Regions from separate parts of the Luteimonas sp. MC1782 genome, predicted to be linked through region 1. Evidence: riboswitches for the same ligand, from Rfam matches in the RefSeq annotation. Region 1 holds a riboswitch; the other holds the start of a gene.
The links. Region 1 has a riboswitch for cobalamin ahead of btuB (TonB-dependent vitamin B12 receptor). Riboswitches for the same ligand answer to the same signal wherever they lie in the genome.
Positions count from the first base shown of each region.

Region 2: linked by a shared signal. The riboswitch ahead of H5368_RS09690 (ribonucleoside-diphosphate reductase subunit alpha) and the one ahead of btuB (TonB-dependent vitamin B12 receptor) in region 1 are both predicted to bind cobalamin.

Region 1 covers NZ_JACJFT010000001.1:1,701,024-1,704,423, forward strand. Annotated here, with positions in the region: gene bioD (dethiobiotin synthase) at 1-691, opposite strand, end outside; gene H5368_RS07950 (GAF domain-containing protein) at 684-1,169, shown strand; gene H5368_RS07955 (TfoX/Sxy family protein) at 1,166-1,510, shown strand; cobalamin riboswitch at 1,509-1,746, shown strand; gene btuB (TonB-dependent vitamin B12 receptor) at 1,868-3,400, shown strand, end outside.
Region 2 covers NZ_JACJFT010000002.1:49,816-53,215, forward strand. Annotated here, with positions in the region: gene H5368_RS09690 (ribonucleoside-diphosphate reductase subunit alpha) at 1-1,368, opposite strand, end outside; cobalamin riboswitch at 1,554-1,791, opposite strand; gene zapE (cell division protein ZapE) at 1,828-2,943, opposite strand; gene H5368_RS09700 (alpha/beta fold hydrolase) at 2,957-3,400, opposite strand, start outside.

The DNA.
Region 1 (3,400 bases):
CCGCCGCGGCGTGCAGGCTGCCCGCGAGCACGCCGGCATCCGGCATCGCGCCGGCATGCGGCAGCACGCCAAGGCAGGGGGCCGGCAGGGTGCCGCGCAGCAGCTCGAGATACTCGTCGCGGCGCGTGAACCGGTCGTCCAGCGCGCTGCCCACCCAGCCCAGCAGATCGCAGCCGTCGCCGATGATCGCGCGCGCACTGAGCCGGGCGTGGCTGAGGCAGCCCAGGCGCAGGCCGACCACCAGCAGCACCGGCAGCTGCAGCGCGCGCGCCAGGTCGGCATGTTCGATGCCGTCCGCCAGCGGCGAAAGCCAGCCGCCCGCGCCCTCCACCACCATCGCATCGGCCTCCGCGGCCAGCCGCGCGTAGGCCGCCACGACCGGCGGCAGTGCCACCACGATCCCGGCCGCGCGCGCGGCCAGCTGTGGCGCGGTCGGCTCGGGCAGTGCCCACGGGTTCACGTCGACGTAGTCGGCTGGCGGATCGCTGGCCGCCTGCAGCGCCAGCGCGTCCTCGTTGCGCAGGCCCAGCGACGTCGCATCGCAGCCGGCAGCCACCGGCTTCATGCCGCGCGCGCGCAGCCCGCGGGCGCGCAGCGCGTGCAGCAGTGCGACGCTGGCAACACTCTTTCCCACGCCGGTGTCGGTGCCGGTCACCAGCACCCCGCGCGCTACACTTGCGGTCATGTTCACCTCGCAGATTCTAAGCGGCGACAAGCCCGAGCAGTACGCGCAGCTGGTCGCCCAGGCACGCGCGCTGCTGGCCGGCGAACCGGACCGCATCGCCAACGCCGCCAACCTGTCGGCGCTGGTCTACCACGCGCTGCCGGACCTCAACTGGGTCGGGTTCTATTTCTTCGACGGCACCGAACTGGTGGTCGGCCCGTTCCAGGGGCAGCCGGCCTGCGTGCGCATCCCGCTCGACCGCGGCGTGTGCGGCGCGGCGGCGCGCACCGCGCAGACCCAGCGCGTCGACGACGTGGAGGCGTTCCCCGGCCACATCGCCTGCGACGCCGCATCGCGCTCGGAACTGGTGGTGCCGTTGTTCCACGCAGGCGCCCTGGTCGGCGTGTTCGACCTCGACAGTCCGGTTCCCGGTCGCTTCGACGTTACTGACCAGAGGGGACTCGAGGAGATCGCGGCCGTGTATCTGGAAACCATGCAGCAATGAGCGCGCCACCGCCGCTCAAGATGCGCAACATCGGCCCCAAGTCGGCCGCGTGGCTGCGCCAGGTCGGGCTGCGTACCCCCGAGGACCTCATGGCCGCCGGGCCACTCGACGCCTTCATGCGCATCAAGCGCGCCGGCTTCAAGCCGAGCCTCAACCTGCTGTACTCGCTCGAAGGCGCCCTGTGCGACTGCCACTGGCAGGACGTGCCGGATGCGCGCCGCTTGGAGCTGGTGGCCGCCGCGGAAGAAGCGATCGCCCAGCTGCCGGCGCCGCGCAACCGCCCCCCGGCCGGCCCGGTCACCACCACGCTGATGCAGGACGACGACGGCGCGATGCCGTAGACTGCGCGCACTTTCTGGTGACCCGCGGGGCTTCCCCCAACGGTTGAAACGGGAAGCCGGTGACCTTCCGCCCGCCACCACGGCGTGCGAAGCACTCCGGCGCTGCCCCCGCAACGGTAAGCGTGGAACACCCCGGCAAACCGCCACTGTGCATCGCACGGGAAGGCGCCGGGGCTGGAGCGGCTGCATCGCTCCGCCCGCGAGCCCGGAGACCGGCCCGAAAGACGACTGGTTGTGACGCGGAGGGCGTCGCGGCGGCAGTGCGCCGTGTCTTGTCACGTCTCCTTCCGTCCCCGCTCCCTGCCCGCAACCTCCACGACACTGTCGCGCGGGCGTGCGCGACGCATGGAGACACGCATGAAACCGCAGTACCGGATCCTCACCCTTGCCGTTGCCCTGGCCCTGTCACCCGCGGCCTTCGCCGCCGGCGCCCTCCAGTCCACCGACCTCGACACCATCGTGGTCACCGCCACCCGCACCGCGATCAACGCCGAGGACAGCAACGTCCCCGTGCAGGTGCTCGACCGCGCCGCCATCGAGCGCAGCCAGGCGACCTCGCTGCAGGAGCTGCTGCGCGGCCGCGCCGGCATCAACCTCGCCAACCAGGGTGGCCCGGGCAAGCTGTCGTCGCTGTTCCTGCGCGGCACCGAGTCCGACCATGTGCTGGTGCTGGTGGACGGCGTGCGCATCGGCTCGGCCTCCGCCGGCATGGCCTCGTTCCAGGACCTGCCGCTCGACCAGATCGACCGCGTCGAGATCGTGCGCGGCCCGCGCTCGAGCCTGTACGGCTCCGAGGCCATCGGCGGGGTGATCCAGGTGTTCACGCGGCGTGCCGGCGCGGGCACGCGCAGCAACCTCAGCCTCGGCATCGGCAGCCATCACCTGCGCCAGGCCAGCGCCGGCATCGGCCACACCGGCGAGCGCGGCTGGTTCCAGGCGCAGGGCGCCTGGCAGCGCACCGACGGCATCGACTCCTGCCGCGGCACCGCCGCCGGCTGGGGCGCGGGCTGCTACGCCGACGAGCCCGACCGCGACGGCTACCGCAATGCGTCGCTGAGCCTGCGTGGCGGCACCAGCTTCGGCGAAACCGTGGAGCTGGAAGGCCACGCGCTGGTCGCCGACGCCTTCAACGAATACGACGGCACCCTGTTCGGCGGCAACGAGGCCGACAACCGCCAGCAGGTGTTCGGCGCCCGCCTCGGCTGGCGCCCGGACGCGCGCACCGACGTCAACGTGCGCATCGGCCGCGCCGACGACCAGGCCGAGAGCCACTTCTTCGACCACGCCACCGATACGCGCAGCTTCGCCAGCACCTTCGACACCCGCCGCGACACCGCGTCGGTGCAGGGCGACTTCAGCCTGGCCGAAACGCACCTCCTCAGCGCCGGCGTCGACTGGATGCGCGACCGGGTGACCGGCAGCACCGGGTTCACCGTCGACAGCCGCGACAACGCCGGGCTGTTCCTGGCGTACCAGGGCGGCAGCGGCGCGCACAGCTACGAAGCCAGCCTGCGCCACGACGACAACCAGCAGTTCGGCGGCCACGCTACCGGCAGCGTCGGCTACGGCCTGAAGTTCGGCAACGGCATGCGCTTCACCGCCAGCGCCGGCACCGGCTTCAAGGTGCCGACCTTCAACGACCTCTACTACCCCGGCGGCTGGGGCAACCCGGACCTCGAGCCGGAGGAGTCGCAGACGGTGAACCTCGGGCTCGCGCAGTTCGGCGCCGGCTGGAACTGGACCGCCAACGCGTTCCAGACCGACATCGACGAGCTCATCGGCTACGACATCGCGTTCGCACTGGTGAACGTGGACGAGGCCCGCATCCGCGGTGCCGAGCTGACCGGCTTCATGTCGCTGGCAGGCTGGGACCTCAACGCCGAGCTCAGC
Region 2 (3,400 bases), on a different contig from region 1:
GGTGCACAGGTTGGACAGATGGATGACGTTGCCGGCCCGCGCGGTCTGGTTGCTGGCGCGGTTGCACGCGTCCTTGAACGTCATCCAGCCGTTGCCGGTCTGCGCCAGCGTGCGCATCATGCGCGCGTACAGCTCGCGCGCCTTCAGCGTGCGCACCGCCTTGCCGTCGGCCTCGGCCTGCGCGTAGGCGCGATCGAACGCGTCGCCATGGAGGTCGGTGAAGTCGGGCACCACGCGCGGATCGAACAGTGACCAGTCGGCATCCGCCTCCACGCGGCGCATGAACAGGTCCGGGATCCAGTTCGCCAGGTTGAGGTTGTGGGTGCGCCGCGCGTCGTCGCCGGTGTTGTCGCGCAGTTCCAGGAACTCCTCGACGTCGGCATGCCACGGCTCCAGGTACACGCAGGCCGCGCCCTTGCGCTTGCCGCCCTGGTTGACCGCGGCCACCGACGAATCCAGCGTCTTCAGCCACGGCACGATGCCGTTGGAGTGGCCGTTGGTGGAGGTGATCAGCGAGCCGCGCGAGCGCACGCGGGTGAAGCTCACGCCGATGCCGCCGCTGAACTTGGAGAGCTGCGCGATCTCGCCGTACTTGCGGTAGATCGACTCCAGGGAATCCTTCGGCGAGTCGAGCAGGAAGCATGACGACAGCTGCTCATGGGTGGTGCCGGCGTTGAACAGGGTGGGCGACGAAGGCAGGTAGTCGAGGCGGCCCATGCGCCGGTACAGCGCAAGGGCCTCGGGTACGTCCTCGCTGAGCGCGCAGGCGATGCGCAGGAAGAACTGCTGCGGCGTTTCGACCACCTTGCGCGTGTGCGGGTGGCGCAGCAGGTAGCGGTCGTACAGAGTGCGCAGGCCGAAGTAGTCGAAGCGCAGGTCCAGCGACGCATCGATCGCGTCGTTGAGCTTGCGCGCGTTGGCCTGCACGAAGCCGAGCAGGCGCGCGTTGATCAGGCCGAGTTCGTGGCCGCGTGCGACCGACTGCGAGAACGCGTGGATCTCCTGGCCGGCGACCTCCTTGGCGATCACGCCGGCCAGCAGGCGCGCGGCGAGGCGGCTGTACTCGGGCTCTTCCGCGGTCAGCATGGCCGCGGTGCGGATCGACAGTTCGTCGAGTTCGCGGGTGCTGGCGCCGTCGTACAGGCCGGAGATGGTGCGCGTGGCGACGCGCATCGGGTCGACCGCATGCAGGCCGTCGGCACAGCGCTGGACCGCACGCACGATCTTGTTGAGGTCCACCGCCTCGTCGGTGCCGTTGCGCTTGAGTACGCGCATCGTGGTGGCGGTGGGCGGCGGGGTGAGCAGGAAGCCGTCGGGGCTGCCGGCCGGTGCCGCGGGCGCGGCGCCGGAGTGGTCGTGTTCGGTCATGGCGTTCGCCTTGTACAAAGTGGCGCACCTGGCCATCGCTCCCTCGGGCGGCGGCCGGAGGCCTGGCGTCGCCAAGGGTCCGGTGTCGGTGTCGCAACGGCCGCGACGCACCCGCGCGGGCGGATGGGCGGAGCTGCGTCACCGGCCATCTCCCCCCGGAGATTCCACGGCCGGCACCGCGCGGCGTGCTTCGCGCGGCTGTCGGCAGGTCTTCGGACTCGTGGACACGGCGACGGAGGTCCGTCGCCACCTACTTGCCGCTGCTTCCCGGGGCGCGTGCCCCAGTGCATGTCGCGACTTCGTTTCCACCTACCGCTGCGGGGCAGTGCCGGCCTTGGCACACGTTCGAAGAACGCGCGCCGCACCGGCTTCCCTTTTCATCCCGTGGCGCAGGCCGCGGGAACCGACCGGCACAACATAGTGGGGTCGATGAGGGAGGTCAATACAATATGTCGTGGCCTAGTCGCGGTGCTCGCGCGCGAGGTACTCGGCGCTGCGCATCTCCACCAGCCGCGATGCGGTGCGCTCGAACGCACCGCGCAGGCGCTCGCCGGCGTACAGCGCAGGCGGTGCCGCCGCGGCGGTGCACACCAGGTTGACGTTGCGGTCGTACAGCTCGTCGACCAGCGTGACGAAGCGGCGCGCGGCGTCGTCGCGCGTGCCGTCCATGCGCGGGATGCCGCCGAGCAGCACGGTGTGGAACTCGCGCGCGATCTCGATGTAGTCGGCGGCCGCGCGCGGACCCTCGCACAGCGCGGCGAAGTCGAACCAAACCATGCCCTTGCAGCGCGCGCGGGTGGCGATCTTGCGGCCCTCGAGTTCGATCGAGCCGTCGCGGTGGGCATCGTCGCCGCCGAGCGCGTGCCAGCGCGTCTCCAGCCAGGCGTCGCCGCCGTCGTCGAGCGGCGTGCGGTAGACCGGTGAGCGGGTCAGTTCGCGCAGGCGGTAGTCGGTGTCGCTGACCAGCTCCAGCACGTCGCAGTGCTGCTCGAGCAGCGCGATCGCCGGCAGGAAGCGCGCGCGCTGCAGGCCGTCGGCGTACAGCCCCGCGGGCGCGATGTTGGAGGTCGTCACCAGCACGATGCCTTCGGCGAACATCCGCTCCAGCACGCGCGCCAGCAGCATGGCGTCGCCGATGTCGCTGACGAAGAACTCGTCCAGCACCAGCACGCGCAGCGAGCGCCGCCATTCGGCCACGATCGTGGCCAGCGGATCGCGTTCGCCGGAATGCTCGCGCAGGCGCTGGTGGACCACGCGCATGAAGCGGTGGAAGTGGGTGCGGCGCTTGCCGTTGCCGCCCCGCGCGCCGGCGTCGAGCTTGGCGACCGGCAGCGGCAGGTGCTCGTAGAACTGGTCGACCAGGAAGGTCTTGCCGCGGCCCACGCCGCCCCAGAGGTAGAGGCCCCGGGGCGCGCGCTCGCCGGCGCCGAGCAGCCGCGTGAGCAGGGTGCCGCGCCGCCGCGCGAGCAGCGCCGCATGGACGCGGTCGAGCGCCGCGAGTGCCGGCTGCTGGGCCGGGTCATGGCTCCAGTCGCCGCGTTCCACGCCTTCGCGGTAGGCCTGCGACGGCGACATCCCGCCGCCGCCGTCAGTCATTGCCGCCCGGCAGGTGGCGCCGCACGCCACTCTTGATCGCGCCGCGCAGGTCGATCAGCTTGCGATGGAAGAAGTGCGAGGTGTCGGGCATGCGCACCAGCTCGGCCTTGGCCTTGCGCTTGGCCAGCCAGGCATAGACCGCATGCGGATCGACGATCTCGTCGGCCTCGCCCTGCACCACCAGCCACGGCATGGTCGGCAGGGTGATGGCGTCGAAGTTCCAGCTGCGGCCGACTGGCGGCGCGATCGAGACCAGCATCGCCGGCCGCAGTTCGGCCGCCACGGCGAGGCTCACGTAGGCACCGAAGCTGAAGCCCGCCAGCCACAGCTGGTCGGCCGGGCGCTGCGCGCGGACCCAGCCGGCCACCGCGCGCAGGTCGTCGCGCTCGCCGTCGCCCTGGTCGAACGCGCCGGCGGACTGGCCGATGCCGCGGAA